DNA from 2 places in the Faecalimonas hominis genome. Region 2 is predicted to be linked to the other one. Evidence: predicted binding sites of a transcription regulator. Region 2 holds the regulator's gene; the other holds the start of a gene.
The links. Region 2 encodes HrcA, which represses chaperone genes, less so after heat shock. Its sites were predicted from a motif close to TGTTAGCACTCNNNNNNNNNGAGTGCTAACA; they were not measured.

Region 1 (3,439 bases), on a different contig from region 2:
AAGATCTGGCTAAAGGAAAGGAAGAATATCTCGCGGCAAAAAAAGAGGCGGACGCAAAGATTTCCGATGGCGAAAAGAAAATCGCAGACGCGAAAAAAGAAATCGGAACGATTGGAAAGCCAAAATGGTATGTAAATAACAGGGAAGTATTTCCGGAATACAGCGGTTATGGAGACAATGCGGAGAGAATTAAGGCGATTGGTAAAGTATTTCCGCTTATCTTTTTCCTTGTGGCAACTTTAATCAGTCTGACAACGATGACCCGTATGGTTGAAGAGCAGCGAACACAGATAGGAACGATGAAAGCGCTGGGGTACAGCCGTCTTTCGATTGCGGGAAAATACATTAACTATGCGTTAATTGCCACAGTGGGAGGAAGTATCGCAGGTGTTCTGATCGGAGAAAAACTATATCCGTATGTGATTGTTTTTGCATATCAGATTATGTATGTACATATGCCGAATATCGTTATTCCGTATAATGTGAAATATGCCGTTATGGCAACGGTGGCAGCGGTTGCCTGTACAATGTTTGCGACGATACTTGCCTGTTATAAAGAAATGGCGGAGCACCCGGCAGTGCTTATGAGACCGCCGTCACCAAAGCAGGGAAAAAGAGTATTTTTAGAAAAAATTCCGTTTATCTGGAAACGACTTAGTTTTATATGGAAATCTACTATCCGTAATCTCATTCGCTACAAGAAAAGATTTTTCATGACCATATTTGGAATTGGCGGCTGTATGGCGCTTATCTTGGTTGGGTACGGACTGAAGGATTCCATTTTCAGTATCAGTGTCATTCAATATGGGGAGATACAGAAGTACAATCTACAGTCACTGTTAAATGAAGATGCCTCAGATGAAGAGAAAAAGGCGTTGGAAACTTATAAGGAAACGCAAAGTGAAATAAAGGATTCCTTACAGATTTACATGAAAAATATCAAAGTGGGAAAAGGAAGTACGGAAAAGGACGTATATATGTATGTTCCGTCAGATACAAAGGAATTTGATAAATTTGTGACCTTGAAAGACAGAAAGACAGATGAAGAATATAAACTTACGGAAACAGGCGCGGTTTTAACTGAAAAAATGGCAAAGACATTAGATGTAAAAAAAGGTGATAAAGTCTATATCAAAGATGAGGACGGCAGGAAAAAAGAAGTTACTGTTACGGCGATATGTGAAAATTATATGGGGCATTACATTTATCTGACAAAAGGTATGTATGAAAAAATGTATGGAGAAAGTCCTTCATTTAACAGTGAACTTTACAAGTTAAAAAATGCAGCTGAGAAAACAACATTACAGATAGGTGAGGATATGCTGGAGACAAAAGCGGTAATGAATATGCAGTATACAGACAACCTCCAGACGCGAATTGACGATATGTTAAAAACTTTAAACAGTGTTATTGTTGTTCTCATTGTGGCGGCGGGAATGCTTGCGTTTGTTGTTCTGTATAATTTGAATAATATTAACATTACAGAGCGAAAGAGAGAACTTGCAACGATTAAAGTGCTTGGTTTCTATGACGGAGAAGTGGCGGCTTATGTTTACAGAGAAAATATTCTGCTGACTCTGATTGGCTCGATTGCGGGGTGTGGTATGGGATATTTACTGCATCGGTTTGTTATTGTGACCGTAGAAATTGATGATGTAATGTTTGGAAGAAATATAGACTTCGTAAGTTATGTGATTGCACTTTTATTCACATTCGGATTTTCAATTTTTGTAAACTGGGTAATGTATTACAAATTGAAGAAAATTAATATGGTGGAATCATTAAAAAGTGTGGAATAGAAAGTACAATTTAGAAAAACTTTATACTCTTTATAATTTTATTAGCACTCATTTAGAATGAGTGCTAATTTTCTATTGACATTTAAAAATAAGGGTATTAATATATCTGTTAGGCAATAAAAGAAAAAGGAGTTGTTATAAATGGGAGCAAAACACGGAAATCTTTCTATCAACAGTGAAAATATTTTCCCGATTATTAAAAAATGGATGTATTCTGACCACGATATTTTTGTTCGTGAGTTAATTTCAAACGGTTGTGATGCAATCACAAAATTGAAAAAACTGGATATGATGGGAGAATACTCTATTCCGGAAGACTATAAAGCGAAAATAGAGGTTGTTGTGAATCCGGAAGAGAAGACATTGAAATTCATTGATACCGGTATTGGTATGACAGCAGATGAAGTGGAAGAGTATATTACACAGATTGCTTTTTCAGGAGCAACAGAATTTCTTGAAAAATATAAAGACAAAACAACAGAAGATGATATGATAGGTCACTTCGGTTTAGGATTTTATTCTGCATTTATGGTTGCGGACGAAGTACATATTGACACACTTTCTTACAAAGAAGGTGCAACATCTGTACACTGGACTTGTGATGGCGGAACAGAATATGATATGGAAGAGGGAACAAAGGACACAGTAGGAACAGAAATCACTCTTTTCTTAAATGAAGATAGTGTAGCATTTTCTAATGAATACCGTGTAAGAGAAGTAATTGAAAAATATTGTTCCTTTATGCCGGTTGAAATTTTCTTATCTAAAGAAAATGCGGAACAGGAATATGAAACGATTTTAGAATCCGAACTTCGCGAAGACGATGTAGTTGTTGAACATATCCATGAAGAAGCGAAGATGGAAGAAAAAGAGAATGAAAACGGCGAAAAAGAGATGGTAGAAGTTTCTCCTGCTGTTGACAAGGTGAAAATCAACAAACGTTCCGTATCTTTAAGTGATACAACACCACTTTGGAGTAAACACCCAAATGAGTGTACAAAAGAAGAATATATTGATTTCTACAGAAAAGTCTTTATGGATTACAAAGAACCATTGTTTTGGATTCATTTAAACATGGATTATCCATTTAATCTAAAAGGAATTTTATATTTCCCGAAAATCAATACAGAATATGAATCTATAGAGGGTACAATCAAACTGTACAACAATCAGGTATTTATTGCGGATAATATTAAGGAAGTTATTCCTGAATTCCTTATGTTATTAAAAGGTGTAATCGATTGTCCTGACTTACCGTTAAATGTATCAAGAAGTGCATTGCAGAATGACGGATTTGTCAATAAAATCGCAGACTATATTTCTAAAAAAGTGGCTGATAAGTTATCGGGAATGTGCAAGACAGACAGGGAATCCTATGAGAAATATTGGGACGACATCAGTCCGTTTATCAAATTTGGCTGCTTAAAAGACGAAAAATTCTGCGACAAAATGAGCGACTACATTCTGTTTAAGAACTTAGAACATAAATATATGACGTTGAAAGACCTTGTTCCGGAAACGGAAAAACAAGAAAATGCTGAGGAGAAGTCTGAAGAAAAGGAAAAAACAACAATTTATTATGTGACTGATGAGCAGCAGCAGAGCCAGTACATTAACATGTTCAAAAAAGAAGGAATGGA
Region 2 (3,439 bases):
CTGCGATTTTACCTGCGTCTTTTGTTGCCTGACGCTGAGCATCGTTGAAATAAGCAGGAACTGTGATAACTGCTTCTGAAACTTTTTCTCCCAAATAACTTTCAGCATCTGCCTTTAATTTTTGAAGTACCATCGCTGAAATTTCCTGTGGAGAATATTTTTTATCATCAATAGTAACCTTGTAATCTGTACCCATTTCTCTTTTAATAGATGAAATTGTTTTATCTGCGTTTGTTACAGCCTGACGTTTTGCAGGTTCACCAACTAAACGTTCTCCTGTTTTTGTAAATGCTACAACTGATGGTGTTGTTCTTGCCCCTTCTGTATTTGCGATTACTGTTGGCTGTCCACCTTCCATAACTGCTACACAACTGTTTGTTGTTCCTAAGTCAATACCAATAATTTTTCCCATGATTAATTCCTCCTAAATTCTAAAATACCTATAATTTCTATTAAGGAAGTCCAACTCACCAGGCTCGTGAAACACCTCGCCAAGTTCCTCGGACAACCTTCGCACTAAGTTCGAAAACACCTCACTAAGTGCTCAGGTTTAATTCGCTACTTTTACCATACTGTGACGTACTACGCTTTCTCTGTAAGTGTAACCTTTCTGGAATTCTTCCGCCACAATGTTCTCTCCGAGTTCTTCGTCTTCAATATGCATGACCGCATTATGAAAATCCGGATTGAACTCTTTTCCTACTGCTTCAATCGGTTTTACTCCGATTTCTTCCAATGAAGTCATTATTTGTTTGTAAATCATCTCCATTCCGGCTACAAAAGAATCATCTTTCTTATCTTCCGGAACTGCTGCCAAACCTCTTTCAAAGTTATCCACAACCGGTAAGATTTTTTCAACTACCTCTTTTGCTCCAATTTCGTACATTGCTGTTTTTTCTTTCTCTGTACGTTTACGATAATTATCAAACTCTGCCATCTGTCTTGTTAATTTATCTGTTAAGTCTTCAATCTGCTCGTCTTTCTTATCTTTCTTCGGCTTGCGTTTGAATAACTTTTTGTCTTTTTTATCTTCTGTCTCTTCGGCTTCAGTTTCTTCTACTTCTGCCTCCTCAACGGCTTCTTCAGTCTCTTCATTTTCCAACTGAGCATTTTTCTTTGCCTCTTCCACCGCTTCTTTTACCATTTCTTCATTACTCATCTTCTTATCCACCGGTGTTCCACCTTTCTAATGTTCTTTATGAAATATCGCATCTAACTCTACCATAAGTGTCTTCAGCGTCCTCATTACATTTTCATAATCCATTCGTTTCGGGCCGATAATTCCTATCGTTCCCTGCATTCCCTCTCCCAATTCATAAGTTGCCGTTACAACACTGCAATCTTTCATTGTCTGTACCGGAGTTTCGTTTCCTATATACACCTGAATTCCTTTGTTATCTTCACTGGAAAGTGTCTCTGTCACAAGACTTACCAACTGTTGTTTCTCCTCAAATGCACTGATAATCTCCTGTGCACTCTGGTTATCGCTCAATTCAGGATATTTGAAAATATTGGTTGCCCCGCTTGTGTAGATTTCCAAATCATTGTCTAACTGTATCGCCTCAGCAACCGCATCTAACACTTCGCTGATAACTTCGCTATGGATACCCGCCTGTTCTTTCAGTCTTGCAATCATTCCAAGATTAATTTCTTCAATAGACATTCCGTTCAGGTTTGTATTCAGCAACATATTTAATTTCAATAATGTTTCATTTCCCAAACACTCTGATACGGTCACAATCTTGTTCTTAATGATATTTCCTTCCATTACGATAACGGCAATAATCTGATTCTCATCTACCTGCGACAGTTGAATGAATTTTAGTTTATTCCTATTATAAGTCGGAGCAGAAATCATTGTCGCATAATTGGTACTGTTTGCCAGCACCCTCGCCACCTGCTTTAACAACTGATCCATCTTATCTGCCTTTTCGAGCATCTGCTCTTTCATATCGGTGACTTCCTGCTCTTTCTCTTCCATCAGCATGTCGACATAAAGTCTGTATCCTTTATCCGAAGGAATTCTTCCTGCCGATGTATGAGGTTGAATAATGTAGCCTAAATCTTCCAAATCAGCCATTTCATTTCGTATTGTCGCAGAACTTAAATTCAAGTCTGTATATTTTGAAATTGTTCTTGAGCCAACCGGTTCGCCTGTTTCTAAATACGTCTTAATGATTGTCTGAAGAATTTTCATCTTTCTCGCATCTAGTTCCTGATTTGACTTCATCTCTTACCTCCTTTTCTTTTTATTAGCACTCATAACTTTCGAGTGCTAACACCTTGCGAGTATTAAGATAGCACTATGTTTTTCGTTTGTCAATAGTGTTTATATATTTTTTATAAAATTAAAGACATGAGTTTTTTCCCATGCCTTTCTCTTCCTAAGGACGCCAAATCATTTCTTTTGTAATCTCTTTCAATGAATTTGCACCGCACATTTCCATTGCGTCCGCAAGTTCCTGTCCTACCTTTTCAATATATAATTTTACACCTTCTTCTCCGCCGCCATATAACGCAGTTACAAATGGTCTGCAAATAATGACGCCGTCCGCTCCCAAAGCAAGTGCCTTAAATACGTCTGCTCCCGAACGGATACCCCCGTCCACGAAAATTTTCATCTTTCCTTTTACTGCGTTTGCAATTTCTTCAAGCACTTCCGCTGTTGCAGGACATTGATCAAGCACTCTTCCGCCATGATTAGAAACAACAATCGCATCTGCTCCCGCAGACTCCGCCTTCAACGCTCCGCGAACTGTCATAACTCCTTTTACGATAAACGGAGCATATGTACTTTTCGCAATGCGATGTAATTCTTCCACCGATTTTTTCCCTGCCCCTGAATTTTCCGCCTGTAAAAACGGTAATCCTGACGCATCTATGTCCATAGCCACCGCAAATGCACCTGACGCATCTACCAATTTCATTTTTTCTTTAATTTTCTCCATATCCCACGGCTTTATTGTCGGAATTCCGATTCCATTGGCTTTTTTAATCGCTTCTGTCGCAACCTGCATAACATTTTCGTTTACGCCGTCCCCTGTCATCGCTGCAATCCCCGCTTCCGCACAGGCTGAAACTAAAATATTATTGTAAGATTCATCATTATATTTTTTCCCGTAGTGTAAATTGACAGCACCTACCGGGCCTGCAAATAACGGATAACGAAAAGTTTTTCCAAAAATATTGAAAGTTGTATCTGCTTTTTGATTTTTCCCAATCGTATCCATCTGCAGACGAATTTCCTGCCATTTTTCATAATTGCGTATGGCAGTATCTCCTGTTCCCTTTGCTCCCGGTCCGGGTATCTGATTTTTACACGCTTTTCCGCTGCATACCGGACAGGCTTTGCAGTACGGTCCGACTTCCTGTCTTGCCTGTTCTAACAATTCATTATATGTCATGTTTCTCTCTCCTTTGTAGTTTCGATTACTTTATG

Region 1: the regulator HrcA is predicted to act here: its motif matches at 1,839-1,869, upstream of htpG (molecular chaperone HtpG).

What each region holds. Positions count from the first base shown of each region.
Region 1 covers NZ_BAAHSH010000004.1:41,740-45,178, forward strand. Annotated here, with positions in the region: gene ACYQ35_RS00770 (FtsX-like permease family protein) at 1-1,799, shown strand, start outside; gene htpG (molecular chaperone HtpG) at 1,941-3,439, shown strand, end outside.
Region 2 covers NZ_BAAHSH010000049.1:84,988-88,426, reverse strand. Annotated here, with positions in the region: gene dnaK (molecular chaperone DnaK) at 1-412, opposite strand, end outside; gene grpE (nucleotide exchange factor GrpE) at 551-1,159, opposite strand; gene hrcA (heat-inducible transcriptional repressor HrcA) at 1,187-2,230, opposite strand; gene ACYQ35_RS09485 (alpha-hydroxy-acid oxidizing protein) at 2,385-3,404, opposite strand.